2 regions of the Paenibacillus azoreducens genome follow, and region 2 is predicted to be linked to the other one. Evidence: riboswitches for the same ligand, from Rfam matches in the RefSeq annotation. Region 2 holds a riboswitch; the other holds the start of a gene.

Region 1 (9,144 bases), 1.6 Mb from region 2:
CGAAGCTGAAACGGACGCAGCTCATCCCGGTTTAGATGAATAATCCATTTTTTGAACGAGGAAAAACTCATGTAGAGCTCTTCCGCCACCTCTTCCGCAGAGGCGTTTCCGTTGTTTACGAACAAAAGCTGCATCAGGCGGAAATAAGGCGTCTCCCGAAGCAGCGGTTCCAAAACTTCCTGAATGCTCGTGCCGTAACGGTCCCGGCGGAAAATGATGCCCCTCCCCCTCGATACCTCGATATGCATGGACGGGGGCAGGAGGTGAAGGGCCGCTTCGACGATTTTGCGGACGGACTTGCCGGATAACCCCAGCTCTTTTTCCACCTCGGCAAACGTAAACCACCGCTCCTCCCGGTCCAGCAGCTTCAGCAGCGATTTCAGCTGCATATATTCTTTATTCATGTCATCACCTTTACCCGTTGCTTCCGCCAGGCCAAGCGGTACCTCAATATTCTAGCCAGCGAAGGCCATATTCAGCCCGAAGGCTGCTCCATCCGGTAAATACGCTGGTCAATCAAAAAATTAAGCAAAATACGGTTGAACTCAATCGGCTGACATAAATGACTTGGATAGATCGCGTCTTCAATGACCGCCTTCTGTGCGCAGGAGAACCACTCTACCGCCTTGTTCATCTGGTTCACAAACCATTCGCTTTGTCTGCCCGCTACGCATAATATCGGCATTTTCAGCCGCGTTGAACCCGGATCCGTATGGACCTTCAGCAAAGCCATCCGCTGCTTGATCGATTCGGTAGGCCGTTTATGAAACAGCTCATTCCGTAAAATACTGTAAGCCGGAATCCAGCGGTGGTATGTCACGCGGAGCGAGCGGAGGAAAAATTCCGCAGGCAGATAATAGGAAAGCCAGCTGCATGCCTCGAGGATTTTCCACAGGCTGCTTTTGGTGCCAAAAGGACCGCATGGACCGTAGAAATAACTGTCCACCAGCACAAGCGCATTTACCCTGTCCGGGTAAGAGGCCGCAAACTTTTGCACAAGCAAACTTCCGCTCGAGCAGCCGACAAGGGTCACTTTCGGGATATCCAGTTTATCCATTAATTCGTTTAAATCCTCGCATTGCGTCTTGACGATCTCTTCCACTTCCACGTTTAACTTCCCCGAATTTCCGTATCCCCTCAAATCAAGCACGATGACTTTGGCTCTTTTGCTGAAATACTCCACTTGAGGCTCAAACATATGATGAGATGAAAGATGTCCATGAATAAAAACAATGGGCACGCCGCTGCCATGCGTCTCATAATACAGCGTTGTTCCGTTCACTTCTATATTAGGCAACTTCCTTCTCCTCTCCATTATGCATTATCTGACGATGCCTTCTTTAATCCAGAACTAAATCCGAAAACAGCAAAAAAAGAAGCACGGGAAAGAGGAACTCTCTTTCCATGCTTCTTGAGGCAAGGCAAATAAACCTTGCATTGCATGTATAAAAAGCAGCCTCTCTTCTAACGCTTACGAGGTTAGCTGACGGATTCGGACCCAAGAGTAGCCCTACTCGAATGCTTTTTCGAGATTCACCCCATGTGACGAATGATTGATCATCACGGCCGGTTCCCCCGTTTTCCGTCGGAACGGAAATTCAGCGATCTTAGACATCCATTCAATTTTCCGCACAGAAAAACACAGAGCAGGTACCCTGTGTTCGTTGACAACTCACAGTTTCACTCCTCTCTCATAGCGACGCTTACGAGGTTAGCTGTCGGATTCGGGCAGTGAGAGTTGCCCTGCGGATTGGAAGCCGATATTAAACCGCCTCTTCTTCCGATTCACCCCTAGCAGCGGCTTCATTCCGTATGATCGGAATGCCATGCCAATGCTGATTGTGGTTCCCCCGCTTTTCGCAATTGAAAATTCAGCGCAATTCATTCATGAAGCGAAGATACTTCATAATGAGTTGACTATACGCCTGAGCCGGCAAACTGTAAAGGATGGTTATGATAGAATTCATGGCCTTTTTTAAGGCTATTGCCGGTTTCCGGTCACTGAACTTACTCAATCATTCATTTACAACCGAAAGCTTCCGTTTACTTGATTTATGTTCCGCATAACACTTGATGAGCGGCCCCCTACAGAAGCGGATACAGGGACATTTGCTCGCCTTTCAGAATTACCGGCTTTCAGAAGGCCTGTTTGGCAGCGAATGAGTAGGATGGAGAAACTTCGAGTTCTTCTTTTCGACCAATGACTGGCTTCGTGTCACATGGAACACCGTATTTCTGAATGGGCTGTTTCTTGTGTTCGGTTTGGGGACGGCAATCATGCTCTCGGTGCTGCTCAATGAAGTCGCGGTTAAATGGTTCAAGAAGACGGCACAGTCATTTGTCTTTTTGCCATACTTCATTTCTTGGCTGGTCGTTAGCATGATGGTGCAGACGATGTTCAGCTCATCCGAAGGAATGGTGAATCAGGCATTGACCTCTCTAGGATTTAAAGGGGTAGATTATCAGGTGGAGACTACGTCCGTATGGTTAGCATCTTCTTGCTATGACTGCTGTCTAACACAAAGCCCCGTTACTAGCCGTAAGAATCTTCGATTCTTCGCTGGCGGCGGCTTCTTTTTTATTTCCCCCTCCCAAAGTTGCCCCTTAAAACGTTAGAGCCGGTAAGGAATACTCCCGATGAAAAGACGATTGAGAACCCGAATAGGCAAATAAGAACTAGGCAGAAACAACGTGATTAGATATCATAGAATTTAAAAATAAAAACACTTTCCTTGGGATAATTAAGAGGGGGCGGCATTTTCATATGTTCAAATCGACATATCTGCGTATTTTTTTATGGAGCTGCATCTTAATTACCATCATTATCATCCCGTTTTCATTATTTCTGATTCAGCGATTCTCGGATTATGCCTCCTCCCAGCTCGGATATATCAACAGGGACAGAATTGAAGAAACATTAGACCGTACGGAATTCATCCTGGCTAAACTGAAGTGGTACGGTTTGAACATATATGAAGATCAGACCCTTCAGAACTGGATATACTCCCTCGGGGATGATCCCTTGCTTGATGCCGCAGCCCTGCAGACCTTGTCAAAATATTTATCCAAAGAATCCTTTTTTGAAGGCGCTTACTTATTTAATATGCGCCGGGAAAAAGTAATGGATTCCAAAGTTGGTCTTCTTTCATTCGACGAGTTTTCGGATCAGACGATATTGAAGCGTGTTAAACAGAAAGGCCCGTTCTTATTACGGTATTCCCACTATGAGACCGGAGGGAAGTCATATATATCATTGGTATTCCCGTCCTCCTATGTGGAAAAGGAGCACTATGGATATTTGGTTGTGCTGTTAAATCCACAAGTATTGCAGAACTATCTCATTTCAGGGGAAGGTTCAGAGAAAGGCGCGAAAGATTATCAAGTGACACTCATGGACCGTTCCGGGCAAACGATTCTAGGCCAGGCGGACGATAGGATCATGGCTGGCGTGATGCGTTCGAGAACAGATGCCAAGAAAGGTTCCTTCGAACTAAAAGCAGATGAGCAGACTTTATACGTGAACTATGCCGATTTAGATACTCAGGATTGGACGATTTATTCCCTGTCCGGCATGAAACAATTCCGTAAGCAGGTTACCTCTTTCCAACAGACGATTGTATTGTGCTCAATTCTGCTCCTCATCTTGCTGCTGGTCGCAGTACTTTGGAATTCACATTTCTTCTTCAAGCCTTTCCGGATCCTTGCGGCTCAAATCCATGGCAAGCTTGGCATTCATGCCAAAAGCGATATCGATGCGATTCGGCAAAGCGTCGTTTTATTGCGGGATCATTCCCCGCTTATCAAAACGGAATTTTTACGGCGGTGGATATTGCAAGGCAGGCTGGGGAACAGCGCACGCGAGGCTCTTTCACGTGAATCAAAAATACTCCAATACGAATGGATACGGCTGGCCGTTGTCAAAATCGATGCTTTCTACGAAACCGCAGAGCGTTATGATTTTGCCTCCCAGAGACTGTTGAAATACGCCATTGGCAACATTGCGGAAGAAGTACTTATCAGTAAGGATCGCGCAATCGAAGTTGTCGATTTCGGCGGCGACCACCTGCTCCTCCTTATTGGCATAGCCGATCAAGCAGATGACATGATGGAGGATTTGAGCCAGCTCAGCCGCATGGTAAACAGGTATATTCAGCTCAACATAACCGTGGCATACAGTACGGCAAGGCATGTTCGCGATGATCTGCGCGCCGTATACGATGACTTATGCGAATTGACGTTGTTCAAATTCATCAGCGGTGACGACAAAATTTATACGGAACAAGAATATGAGCGCTACGCGGATTTGCAATATCAACCGGATGATACCCTGCTGGACCTCCTTATTCAGTCGATTCGCAGCGGCAAGGAGGAGCAGTCCTTTCATTGGCTGGAACAATGGTTTGTCCGGCTGCAAGCGATGAATTATTCCGAATGTCAATTCCAATTAAAATTAATGTTCTTCTCCTTCGTCAAATCATTTAGCAAACTTACTACCGTACATAACGTAAAGGGAATTGAAAATCATCTAAAAAAATTCGCAAAGCTCGAAGACATCCACATGTGGATGAAAAAAGAGATTTCCCGGATCATCTCCCTGCTTGGCGACCAGAAAAGCTTAAACCGCAAAGGAAAAATCGTTGAGGAAATGATTGAGTATATTCGATATCACATTCACGATCCAAGACTGTCTGTCGAGAGCATCGCCGATCACATCGAACTTTCGGCCAAATACTCGCGTCAGCTGTTTCTGGACCATTACGGGATGTCATTATCCAATTATATTTTGAATATGCGGATCGAAAAGGTGAAGGAATTGCTTCAACAAACGGATATGAGCGTTGCCGAGATTGCGCAGCAGGCCGGATTTCAGACGAAGAGCCATTTTTTTACCGCCTTCAAGAAAGCGACCGGGATGACGCCAGCCCAATATCGTTATCAGCAGATCGATGAAGCGAGCGGCTGAATTCCCTTGATGTCGATGCCATACGTTAAAATAAAAGAAACGACTTGTACATTGCTTAATGGATCAGCCCTCTTTCGCCATCACAAAATAGGCCAACCATACGTTATGGCTGGCCTATTATCGTCTCAATATCCTCTCACATCGCCGAATCCATATATTCATCCGGTTTGATGCCTTCATATCTGGCAAAAGCGCGTTTGAAAGAATATACGTTTTCGTAGCCCACCCGGCGGGCGATGTCATCAATGCCGCAGCTTCTTTCTCTTAACAATTCCTTCGCCATTTCCATACGGAGCCGGCATAAATAATCATAGAAATTGATTCCGGTAACTTCCTTGAATATCTTGGAAGCCTTGGAGACAGACATCTGAAATATTTCAGCCAGCTGTTTTAGCGAAACATCGGCGCTTGTATAATTTTCGTTGACATACTCCAATAGCCGGCTGCCTACTTCAATCGTCGATGTTGTGTTGGAATACCGGTTGCGTTCGCAGATTAACGTCCCTACTTCATACACGTAGCTCCACATTTCCCCGATATTCTCTCCCTTGGCTTTATTGGCGAACTGTTTCGCGTAAATCCCCGTATCGAGATTCAGCTCATGCAGCACCCTCAGCATCGTTTCCATCAAGAGTGAAACCAGCTTGATCATACTTGCTTCGGCCAAGTCCCGTTTGCCGTTTTCGGCGCTGATTTCATACAGGATCTGCATCGATGTATCCAGGTTCCCGATCTTCAGATTATTGATCAGTTGGACCTCCCAATCCGTCGGATAATAATAGTCGACGATATTGGGAATGGTTTCCTCCTGCAAGGCCGGAAGATGGCTCTGCGAGAATAAAATATACTGCAGGCTTTCATTTGCCGCATAGTACGACTTACTGATGCCGACAAGCCCCTTCTCGACCGTTCCGGACAAAACATAGGGCTGGAATCCGCAGGTCTGATCGATCTCTTCCGCGATGTCCGATGCAATTTGTTCCATCATTCCATCCTGTCCAAAGATGCCGTCGGAAGACAAAATCAGCGCTTTATCCGCATGGGTCACTTCAAACAGCTCATAATCCAGACCATGGCGGTTCATGACTTTCTCGGGGCTGTCCAGAAAGTCAGTAAAAGCTGATGCTGGACGCCCCGTTTTTGTTGGATGTTAAAAAAAGGAACAAAAAAAACGCCAATTCTTGTAGAATGGAAGTTACCACACAACCAACTCAGGAAAGGGCGATTTTTTTGCGTAATCTAACGACTACTACCGAACAGTATACCATGCAAGTGACACTTCCTCTAGAGGATGTGGAAGAAAAAGTGATACCTAAACGAAATCTTGCCCCTACCTTCAAGCCGTACGATAACAAGCAAGCTCAGATGATTCTGAATTTGGAACTATTCATTCCTGACCACCATGTGGCACATGTCATTGATGAAATGATCGAATCCATTCCAGATCAGCAACTGTTTGCCCACTACACAGGCGGAGGCCGCAGTCCCTACCATCCCAAAATGATGCTCAAGGTGATCCTTTACGGTTACTCGCAAAAGGTTTACTCTTGCCGAGGCATTGAAAAGCTGCTGCAAGAGAACCTCCCGGCGATGTGGCTGGCGGCGATGCAACAGCCCGACTTCCGTACCTTGAACGACTTCCGTGGCGTGCGTATGAAAGCATTTATGGACGAGCTGTTTGAAACAATGATCCAAAAGCTCATCGCAGACAATTACATCACGATGGAGAACTACTTTTTAGACGGCACGAAGATCGAAGCTGATGCTAACAAGTATTCTTTTGTGTGGAAAAAATCCACCCTTCACTTTGAAGAGAAGCTCAAGGAAAAGGTACAGGCGACCCTTGCGCATATTCATACGCTCACACAGCAAGAAGCCGACGAATACGCGGCGGCAGCCCCGGATGAACTTCCTGTAAGACTCGAAGAAGCAGCCGCCCTACTGGAAGAAAAAGTGGAGGATTTCACCGAACAAATGGCTCAGGCAAACGACAGCGGAGCGAGAAAAGCCTTACGCAAAGAGCGCAGTGCCCTGAAGCAGCCACTGAAACAAATTTGGGAGGACTTTCTTCCGCGGCTCGCCAAGTATGAGCAGCAGAAAGCCTGCTTTGGCAATCGCAACAGCTACTCCAAAACTGATCCAGATGCCACGTTTATGCGGATGAAGGAAGACCACATGAAGAATGGTCAACTGAAACCGGGTTACAATGTGCAAATAGCGACAGAAAACCAGTTCATTTTGTTTTACAGCCTTCATCAGCGACCTACAGATACACGTTGCTTCATCCCCCATATGGAGCGATTGGCTGCGTCTGCTTTGCCGATGCCGAAAACGGTGATTGCCGATGCAGGCTATGGCAGCGAGGAAAATTACTTGTATGCGGTGGGCGAAGAAAAAGAGCCTCGTTTTGATTTTCTCATTCCTTACGGCAGTTATATGAAAGAGAAAGCGCGTCGCTACAAGAAGGACATCCGACATGCCTCCAATTGGACGTATGAAGAGCAAGATGACCGATTTATTTGCCCGAATGGCCAGTACGTTCGCTTTAAGAAATACCAAATGAAGAAAAACGCGTCTGGCCTGGAGCAAAGCTTTAAGATTTATGAATGTGAAGATTGCAGTGATTGTCCACTCAAGGCAAGCTGCACCAAGGCCAAGGGGAACCGCCAGGTACACTGGAATACAATCTGGGAAGAGTTAAAAGCAAAGGCCAAGAAAGCCCTTGAGGATGACGAGAGATCTGCGATCTATGCTCGGCGTAAAGTCGAGGTAGAAAGCGTATTCGGTCACATCAAGGGCAATCGCTCGTTCCGTCGCTTCTCCTTGCGAGGGATGGAGAAGGTTCACACCGAATTTGGGATTGTGGCTTTGGCCCACAATCTACTGAAGGTGGCGGGCATCCGCTCAGCCACTTTCCTGCAAAAGCGACAGAACAAAAAAAGTTGGACGGAAAACATGACGTTTTCCCGTCCAACTTTTTATTTTGGGGACTTATTGGACAGCCCCATCAGTTCGATTTTCCGGATCCGATCAAAATCGGAAACATCGCGAATGGCGTGGAAGCTGATCAGCAGCGTACTATAATGCATTTCATCGGTATAGCCGATGCCGAATTTTTTCAAGCTGTTCATCTGCTGATCATCCGTAAAATAACCTTTGAGCAGGCGCAGGAACAAATTGGATTTAGCGGCATTTTCATAATCCTGCATGGATCGTTGAAGTTTCTCATTTTCATGCAGCAGCCGGTCAAACGACTTTTCGATGTAATTATATTCGGATCCCGAGACCAGACTGCTTTTGTCGTCATCATAACGGATCGCGGCTGAAAGTTTGCTCAATAAAGCACCTAGTGGGCGATAGGTAAACTTAGCCAGCACAAATGCCGACAAAGCGCCGATAGCGACGGATATCATAATAGCCAGGAGCGAACTAAACAGATTGCCGATGCCAATGACGCTGTTATCGAAGTAAGACATTTTATACTGTAAATCGCTTTCCTTCGAAGGTACGAAAAGTTCATAACTGCGCAGACTCTCAGGCTCCCCGTCAGCCCCGGCTCGGGTTTGCCTGTAGATCGGCGCTCCATGGGTCGTAATTAAAATGTCTTTGGATTCGATACTGCCGAAGCGGCGCATATAATCCGAAAAGTAAGCGCTGTCAATAAACAGAACAAGCACCGCCCGCGGATGATTCACGACTTCCAGGCTTTGAAAAATCGGAATGACGCGTTTGCTATTGCCCCACAACTTCATCGTTGCCGGCGGCATCACCTTGAAATACTGCTGCTCAAGAATGGTATTGTGAATCATCTTCTGCGTCTCGTCATCGAAAACCGCTATGTCTGAAAAAAAGTTATCTTCCGAGTATATTCCCCATGAAGAAAAAATCCGCCCTTTCTCAGGAAAAATAATCATCCCGAAAGAGAGTACATTCAAAGAGTTAATGGAATTTTCGAAGTTTCTGCGAATTTCCAGCATCTTCAGCAAATCAAATTCGCCATCATACACATTCGTATTTTGCATCATCTTCTGGACCCATAACTCACCGTTCAACACTTTGCCCAAATTTTTGAGTTCATTTAATTTGTTATCGACAACCGCTCCGATCCGATTGGCATCCGAGGTGTGTTTCTCATGCAGCCGCTGCCGTTCCTCCATGATGTTCCGCTGTACATTCAACGT
Region 2 (9,144 bases):
CAAAAATCTCGTTACGGGCCTTTCGTACAACCGTGTAGCAACTAATTGGAATTATTGTACGTCATCGTTATCCGGGGAATCAATAGCAGTGGATTCATATGTATCCGTGCTCATGACTCGTTTAGCGCCGACGTAGCGATCAACGTAATAGCTTTCACTAAGCGAACTTACAACTACACCACGTGAAGTAGAGGCATGTGCAAACTTTCCGTCGCCCATATAGATTCCGACATGGGAAATGCCAGCGCCGGAGGTATTGAAGAATACCAGATCTCCCGCTCTGAGGTCGCTGCGGGAAACAGAAGTGCCCATACTGAATTGCGATCCGGATTGATGAGGCAAATTAATGCCGAGATGTTTGTAGACATACATGGTGAATCCGGAGCAGTCAAAACCGCTAGTAGTCGTGCCGCCGGTTCTGTACTTTGTACCTAGAACATCATCGATGACTTTGTCCATTTTGGAGTCCGCGAAAGCGCTTCCGGCCCCGACAGTGAAGACAATGGCAAAACTCATGACAGCTGCTGCAAGTTTCTTCTTCAAACAAATATACTCCTTCCGGTGCCTGCGAGGTTAGCTTAAGGATTCGGTAGAAGGTCCCCTATGATCCCTCTGATGCAAGATCAATTCACCCATAAATGGTTCCCCCGCTTCCCTAGTGTGAGAGAATTCGGCATATGCTTTACACTATATAATTCAGGAAACGTCCTTGGTTACAAACGATTTTATAAAGATTACAAAGTTGTTACTAACTCACTGGACTTATTGTAACAAAGGAACACCACTTTGGCAATTGTTTCTACCACAAAGATTCAAAAAAAATTAGTTTTTTTCATAAGAAAGGGCGGATTTATAGAACATATAATAGGAAAAGATGTTTATTTGTTGGATAAACAGGGTAAATGGAAATGGACAGGAAAAAATTATCAAAAAGTTTTTTTTGAAAAACTGTTACCTTTTGCGCGTCTCATTCGTCTAATAAGTATGAGCACGAAACAGTAAGAAACCCGCAAGGTGATTTCGGCAAAAATCATCCGTTTGCGGGCCAGATCGTAAACATTTATGAAGTTATTTTAATTGAAGGCTGCTGCCTTATATTTGGCATTGCTCATAACTCGTTTTGCGCCTATGTAGCGTTTGGCGAAATAGCTGTTGCTAAGCTTGCTGATCGTAACCCCTTTGGAAGAGGATGAATGTGCAAAGCTTCCATTCCCAATATAGATACCAACATGGGAAACGCCGCCGCCAGTCGTATTGAAAAATACCAGATCTCCTGCGCGAAGTTGGCTTTTGGAGACGGGAGTGCCAGTTCTGAATTGGGCATTGGATTGGCGCGGAACGGAAACGCCCATTTTTTTCAATACATATTGCGTAAATCCGGAACAATCAAATCCTTTAGTGGTTGATCCGCCAGTTTTGTATGAAACGCCGACGGTCTTATGAACAACGCTGTTTAATGATGAATTCGCAAAAGCGCTGCCGGTTCCCATCGAAAACATAAGTGTTACGCCAAGTGCAATTGCTGCAAACTTCTTTTTCAAAAAAATAAACCCCTTCCGGTTGCCTGCGAAGTTAGCTAAAGGATTCGGTAGAAGGTCGCCCCCTATGATCCCTCGACTGCGAGATCAATTCACCCATAAATGGTTCCCCCGCTTCCCGGTGCCAAGGAATTCGGCCTTTAATCGTTGCACCTTATAAATCGTTAACTCGTTATTTTATCCATTGACTTCTTTCGGTTTCTTTTCGTTGAAAAATCGTTACAGCATGAATGAAATGAATTTGAAAAGTTACAGCAAATATTACAAACTTGTTACTAAGTCTTACTCGGATTATTTTAACAGAGGATTGCTGTATTTGCAAATCCATGAACCGATAAAAACCGACAAAACCCCGCCCCTTTCTAACAAAAAGGGTGGGGTTTTTCTTTTATCATGGGATTGAAGTAATGACAAAAATTTAACCTTTATTCTAGTTTTTATTCCTCTGAGCTCCTATGTGCCTGATGATGCCAAAGATCAAACTTAGCTGAAATGCCCCAAATTTTCATGGTACAGCTGACCAGATGATGACCTTGGAGCAAAATGAGAGCAATGATTCCGGACCAGAAAAATGAAATGCCTGCAAAAAGACCGAATAGGAGCAAACTGATCATACCAAGGACAACAGAAATAGCGATGAGGGGCAGCGCGCCGCGCAAGCATAACCACAGGGGAGCCAGCAGGCCCGTGCCGCCGGTTTTGCCGAACTGCATGAAAAGGATCAATTGGTGAATGATGTAGTTGTATAAAAGCCAGGCCGCTATATATGGAAGAAGCTGCAGAGCTATGGTTTCCATCGGCATACCGCTCAGGATAGTTCGATACACCTTGAGTACAATCCAGTAAGCCGGGACGGCCATGAGCGCCCATTCGAACAGATGAAATAAAAGCACGGTTTTCCCATGGCGTTTCATTCCCTGAAAGAAATACAGACCGATCTCGCCTTCGCGTTCCCGATGCAGCCCATGGAAAATCCCGGCATGAATAAATGGCGTCAGAAGCAGGCGGATGAGGAACATGAGGAGCAGAATTCCAAGGTACATATGAACCTTCCCGCTCGTAGCGAGGCTCATTTTGCCCTCAATATAGTAGAGCAGTTGGCTTATTTCATTTGGCGGCGGATCGGGATATCGCATCAGCAGCGGTGTGACGGCCGAATGAACCAGGCGGTACAAGAAGTATCCCCAGATCAGCTGGTATAAAAAGAGAAGAATGACGATATAAAATTGGTTTTTTAGACTTTTCCAGCCATTTGCAATATGTGCTTTCACCAGTTCTCACCTCACCAGGACAGACTTCCAAGCAGAGTCTCAATCAGCTTGGTGATGCTAGCGTTCCAGCGGATCAGCACCTTTTTATCCATGTCCGCCTTCAAATAGTTGTTGATATGCTTGTTCTCGATCACGATCGAGTAATCAGGATCAACCATCGCCCAGGCGAGCGGAGCGCTGTATTCCAACTTGTATTCGGCGCTGTCGCCCGAACCGTTCCAGACCTTGTTCAAGGTATGGCCGTCGGTAAAGGTAAACCGGATCGGAACTTCCGGGAAGTCGCCGCCCTTTTTTAATATTTTGATTGTGGATTCGTAAACCGGACCGGCTTCGCCCTCTTTTTTCTTTACTGAGATGGAATCGACCGCGAAGTCGGCCATCTGCTTGCCGTAAATATACTGGTCGAAGAAGTTTTGCCATGATTTGCGGGTGACCTGCTCGACCACTTTTTGAAAATCCGCCGTGGCGGGATGCTTAAACCGAAACTTTTGGGCGTAAGTCCTCATAATTTTATTCATGGTTTGGCTTCCGGCCTGCTGCTCCATCGCCTTCAGCAGCAGCTTGCCGCGATAATAAACATTCAAGGCGTATTGATCCTGCGAACCGTATTTCCATGCCTCCTGCGTTAAAGACATCGGGGATGAGATCAGGGAGGCTTGTATAGGCAAATTCGGAATGACGCCATATTCCTGCTCCATGAGCTTATCCTCGGCATAAGAGGTAAAACCTTCATCCAGCCAGGCTTCTTCAAATTCATTGCTTGCAATCATGCCGTAAAAATATTGATGTCCAATTTCATGAATGACGGTGCGCTCGAGATCATAACCCGGTGATTCATCTTTGGCTCCGAAGGCCGTGACCAGCGTTGGGTACTCCATACCGCCGGCGCCATTGCCGGAATCGGGCGGAACGACGATGGACAATGTCGAATAAGGATAAGTTCCGTACCATTTGCTGAAGTATTTCAACGCGGATTTGGCGGCAAAAAAGTATCTTTCCTTAAGGTCCTTGTGGACAGGGTCCAAATAAAGCTTGATTCTCACGCCCGGCACTTCGGCAGAGGAGAACGGCTCTTCGGCATAAATAAAATTCGGCGATGCCGACCAGGCGAAATCATGCACATCATCCGCATAAAATTGATAGATTTTTTCCTTGTTTCGGATTTGGGAGGACTGCATAATACCGGTGCCTGCGACAATGTAGTTGGCAGGTACATGAATTCGGACGCTATAAATGCCAAAGTCGGAGTAAAATTCGGAGTTGCCATGGTATTGATGCAGATTCCAACCTTCCGTCGTACGGCCTCTCAGGCCTACGGGTTCGTAAACGCTGATTTTGGGAAACCACTGTCCGGCCATGACAAACTCATCAGCAGTGCCCATTCGGGCGAAGATTTTGGGCAATTTGACTTCGAACTGGATACTGAGCGTGATGCTCTCTCCACCCTTGACAGGTTTGGGGAGCCGAACTTTTACCAGGGTCTTGTCCTTTACGTTTCCGTCGTCAGGCTGAACATACTGCATGCGGTGCATGAGGGAAAGACCTTCCGAAGTTTTCATATCCGTAATGGTCATGGAACCGAAGCCGTCTGTAGGCATTTTGTCATCCCGGAGTCTGCCTCCGGATTCTTTCATGAAAGTGGTGTCCATTGATGAAAAGGCGTTGGGATATAGATGGAAGTACAGCTCGCCTACCGTTTTTTTGCCGGGGTGGGACCATGTCATAGTCTGAGTTCCTTTGATGACGCGGTTCTCAGGATCGAGCGTGGTGTCAATATGGTATTCCACAACCCGGTTGCTGAGGATCTGGGCTGTCGGTTTCTGTACGCTTTCCTGTACCATTGGGGTGGATACCTTGGGAGGCTTGGCCTGATCCGGAGCGTAGGAAGGCTGCGATTCCGGTGTATCCCTGGAGATGAGCCACTTTGCCCCTGCTAGCAGGAGACATAGGGCTAGTAACGACGAAATGACGATTTTGGCGCGTGCTGGTGCCATATACGAATACCTCCCGTTGACAAGCATCTACAGCATGTATATGTTGGCTTTCCAGCGATTATTAGTTAAAATAAAATTAAGTTGTTCAATAAGGCGCGATCAGGAAAATTGAGCAGCCATTTTCTTAATCGCCCCTAATAAAAATGATGAAGAGCAGGACGCCTATTCGGACAGCGCACCCGGCCGAGAAGCGCTTTTTTGCGGGGGCCGTTCGATAGACGTTTTTCTAATAGGAGGAACACGGAAATGGAAAACAAGGAGCAGATAGGCAAGAAACAGATTGCCCTGAATATCGTGAGCGGTAAAAGCAAACATAAAATGGGGTTTGGAGCGGGTTCCATTGACCTGAACAACATTTCGCCGGTAATCATTGACCGTGGCGAAGCCGTGATCGATATCGGTGCCATGCATGCCAAGAGCAAGCCGGAACGCCGGATCCGTTTTTCCGGAAATCGTGAAGATGTGCCGAATGGACGCCAGGTGTGGATTGTATGGGTAGCGGTGGACCGTAATGAAGAAGGCCAATTCTACGGCGGGGCAACCGCCTGTGAAATGTGGATTGATGAGGAAGCGCGCCGGGGCTGGAAAATCCTCGCGGATCATGTCAACCGGATGGATGCCTCGCTAAAACGCAAATTTATGCTGGATGAGCTCGGCTCCGAGGAGAAAAAGCTTCTTAAAGACCTGCTCGTTTCCCATAACGAAGAATGGTGGGAAAGATCCCCTGAAGAACTGAAGCAGGCTCTCGAAGCGTAATTGCAGTTTCTGCCGTACAAAGAAATAGAAGAGGGTCTGCCGGGTAGTTTGCTGTGGTTAGGCAAAGCAGGGCAGACCCTTTTTAGAGGTTATAAATTTTTTGGGGTTCCCGCAAGCATTTGGAATAAGCATCGGAGCAAAGGCTTCACTCCGTACTTTTGCTCCGCAAAAGCGCCCCTCTTTGAGAGGCGCCCTTACTTCTTTCCGATACTCTTTGTGGGATTATTTTGTTGAGATTGTGGATCGTTTATTGTGCTTCTGCCGTGCTGCATGCGGAGGCTTATTTAAGCCGGAATTCGGCAGTTACCGGATTATGGTCGCTGAATTCATGCTTTAAATCATGCCCCTTAACCTTGACGATCTCCACGTTCGGCGAGACTAAAAATCCATCGATGACAGCCCGGAAATTCACGCCTTCCCGATATGGGACATCCACTGTCCGAACCGAAGGCGTGTTTTTATCCACCGCCCACTCAAAGCCCTTCGGCTTGAAGCTCTCGGGGAAAGGCTGCAGCCACTCCGGCCAATCCTGAGTCGTTTGGAATGCCTTGGGATCGGTACCGGGCAGCGAGTGGTTCCAATCCCCGCCCAGGATAAGGTAGTTTCCCTTCTTCGCTTCCTGCGCTATATATTCTCCCAAAAACTGCAGCTGCTGTTTGCGGATGCTTCCGCCTTTATCAAATGCCGACAGGTGGAGATTGACGAGGACAAGCTCTTTGCCGTTTTCCACGGGAATCCGGTTTTCGATGAAGGCGCGGTCCAAATCAAATTGCTGACGGGGCCACTTTTCTTTGCCGGGCAGGTCAAACCTTGTGGCAGCAGTGCTTTTGTATTTGGAAAGCGTCATGATTCCGCCGTGGACATGGCCCATGGGATGAAGCAGTGGTACAGGCACCCACGGCACCTTGTAATTATCCGCATAGGAAAGACCGTAATCCGGCAGAACGGCCTGCAGCGCGTCAACCTCGTTCACGTCATAGCTACGCGACGATTTGACATCAACCTCTTGGATCAAAATGATGCCTGAGTTCATGTTGGTTAAAAAGCTTCCGATACCGTTCAGATTCGTCAGGGTTTGCTCCTTGCTGCTTGAACGGGAATGAGTCCCGCCATCCATGAAGAAATCTTCATTCTGATCCAGTCCGGCGTACCCGATGTTAAAGGTGGTGATCGTAAAAGGGTCTCCCGATTTTAACATCCGTTCCGGATTATTTGCGACCGCAACCGGTTCGGTTGGCTTCGGTTTGTAGTCGGTCAAAGTCACGTACAGCAAAAAGCCGCCGACGAGCAGCACGGCCGCCAGCAGAATACCGCCCAGGCTCCACAGCATTTTTCTAACCATTCAAAAACTCCTTTATGAGGTTGTTTAAAAAGTCCGCTTTTGATAAGAAAAGCCGAACATATTCTGATACGCTTCTTGAATGCATCCCTAATGTATCACGCGGAAATGGGCGGGGTCCAGATAAAATAACCCCACAAAGTGACGTGTCGACTTCGAAGCTTATTCCGATTACTTTGCGGGGACCCCGGAAATTCTGATATGTAAAAAAGGCCTTCCTCTAGGTCATTTGCATGCCGTCAGAGGAGGCCCCCTATAATCCTTTATCTTGTCAGCCAACGTTTGAAGGAGTCCCACCATGAATGCTTCACGGTGTTTTCGGACTTATTGTTTGAATTGCTGTGTTCTCCCACGTGAGTCGGGCAGTACTCTGTCGGCTCTGTGCCTGCGACGAATACTTGGAGTTTTTTGTCTGGACAATCTGTGGTTGCCAATTTGCCGGTTTCCTGATCGATATATACCGTAACAACCCCGCTGGGGATGGCGAAAATCCGTGGAGGCGCATGTTCAAGCGCTTTTTCGGTAAACCGGGCAAAAATCGGAGCGGCGCGGTGTCCGTCAAGCGTAGTGATGTTCCGGCCTTTGTCATAACCCACCCAGACTGCTGTGGCTAACTCCGGCGTGTAGCCGACCATCCAACCATCGGTTTCGGTCGTGCCGGTTTTCCCGGCGACAGGCCGTTTGATCATCGTAGAGACGCGGCTTCCGGTTCCCCCGGATTGGAATACGCTCTCCATAAGATGGGTCAGCACATAGGCTGAAGCGGGATCCACCACCTGCTCGCCGTTCGATTCGGGAGCCTGGTACAGCACCTCGCCGGCGGCGTCCGTGATTTTAATTACCGCGACGGGCGGCATCCGTTTGCCGCCGTTGCTGATCACGGCAAAAGCCGAGGCCATTTCGAACGGGCTGATTGGCGAGGTGCCAAGCGCAAGCGAAGGGACGGGTTTGAGCGGGCTTTCGATACCAAGCTTTTTGGCCATTGCGATCACATTGCCTGTTCCCACTTTCAGGAGCGTATTAACGGCATAAATATTATCCGAGGCCGCAATCGCCTCCTGCATATTGATCTCGCCTAAATATTTTCCGCCGAAGTTGCTGGGTTGGTATGTCTTCCGGTTATTGTCATAGCGAAACAGGGTTGGTTCGCTGTTGAACGTACTCAGACTCGACATGGTTTTCGAAGACAAAGCCGTCAAATACATGATCGGCTTAAAAGTCGAGCCGGGTTGGCGCGTTGTGGCGAACACATGATTAAACTGATTGGTTTTATAATTTTTGCCTCCTACCATCGCTTTGATATAGCCCGTACGGGGATCGATGGAGACGAGCGCCGTCTCCAGCTCGCTTTGCGGGTCCATGCCCTGGGCGACAGACTCCTCTGCCGCGGCTTGCGTTTCGGGATCAAGCGTCGTGTAGATATTCAGCCCGCCGTGATCCAAAAGCTCCTCGCTAATGCCAAGCTGGCTGGTGACCAGGTGTTTGACATAGTCGCGGAAATAGGGGGCCGCCATGCGGGCCTGCAGCCCGCCTTGAGGCTTGAGATGCAGCTCCTTGGCCGCGGCCATGTCCGCTTCCCGCTGCGTAATATCGCCGTTTTCAACCATGGTGCCAAGGACGGTTCTTTGGCGTTTCTTGGCATGATCCATATGGTTGTACGGTGAATAATAGGTCGGTCCCTTCGGTATCCCCGCCAGCATTGCGCTTTCCGCCAAATCAAGCTCGGAGGCATGTTTGCCAAAATACATCAGCGAAGCGGCTTCGATGCCATAAGCACCGTGACCGTAATAAATTTCATTCAGATACATCTGCAGTATCTCGTCTTTACTGTATTTCATCTCCAACTGGGCGGTATACATGGCTTCTTTTATTTTACGGGTCCATGTTTTGGCATGGGATAAATACAGATTGCGCGCCAGCTGCTGGGTTAGCGTACTGGCACCTTGCGCCCGTTCCATTTCCTTCAAATTCACAAGAATGGCCCGGCCCATTCCCTTAAGATCGAACCCGATATGGTCATAAAATTTCCGGTCCTCGACAGCAAGCGTTGCTTGAACGAGCAGCGGCGAAATCTGATTGAGCTGCACGGGCTCGTATCTGCGGCCGCTTGCCGAGAAAGTGGCGACGATGCCGCCCTGGCTGTCCAGCAGACGGGAATTGCGGTCGGTGTCAGCGACGGGAAGACTTTTATTGTATAGAAACCCTAACAAGATGCCTAAAGCGAGAACAACGGCCATTATGGAGGC

The links. A riboswitch is a leader RNA that binds a small molecule or an ion and turns the genes downstream of it on or off. The one in region 2 is predicted to bind cyclic di-AMP.
Region 1: linked by a shared signal. The riboswitch ahead of L6442_RS24455 (alpha/beta fold hydrolase) and the one ahead of L6442_RS31970 (C40 family peptidase) in region 2 are both predicted to bind cyclic di-AMP.

Annotation. Positions count from the first base shown of each region.
Region 1 covers NZ_AP025343.1:5,507,190-5,516,333, forward strand. Annotated here, with positions in the region: gene L6442_RS24450 (AcpB/EbpR/MafR family transcriptional regulator) at 1-404, opposite strand, end outside; gene L6442_RS24455 (alpha/beta fold hydrolase) at 476-1,297, opposite strand; cyclic di-AMP (ydaO/yuaA leader) riboswitch at 1,453-1,614, opposite strand; cyclic di-AMP (ydaO/yuaA leader) riboswitch at 1,686-1,887, opposite strand; gene L6442_RS24460 (hypothetical protein) at 2,278-2,616, shown strand; gene L6442_RS24465 (AraC family transcriptional regulator) at 2,765-4,963, shown strand; gene L6442_RS24470 (helix-turn-helix transcriptional regulator) at 5,100-6,047, opposite strand; gene L6442_RS24475 (IS1182 family transposase) at 6,104-8,047, shown strand; gene L6442_RS24480 (hypothetical protein) at 7,942-9,144, opposite strand, start outside.
Region 2 covers NZ_AP025343.1:7,126,502-7,135,645, reverse strand. Annotated here, with positions in the region: gene L6442_RS31975 (C40 family peptidase) at 52-543, opposite strand; cyclic di-AMP (ydaO/yuaA leader) riboswitch at 548-686, opposite strand; gene L6442_RS31970 (C40 family peptidase) at 1,074-1,541, opposite strand; cyclic di-AMP (ydaO/yuaA leader) riboswitch at 1,547-1,687, opposite strand; gene L6442_RS31965 (hypothetical protein) at 1,976-2,809, opposite strand; gene L6442_RS31960 (M1 family metallopeptidase) at 2,821-4,803, opposite strand; gene L6442_RS31955 (YwhD family protein) at 5,050-5,559, shown strand; gene L6442_RS31950 (endonuclease/exonuclease/phosphatase family protein) at 5,840-6,901, opposite strand; gene L6442_RS31945 (transglycosylase domain-containing protein) at 7,162-9,144, opposite strand, start outside.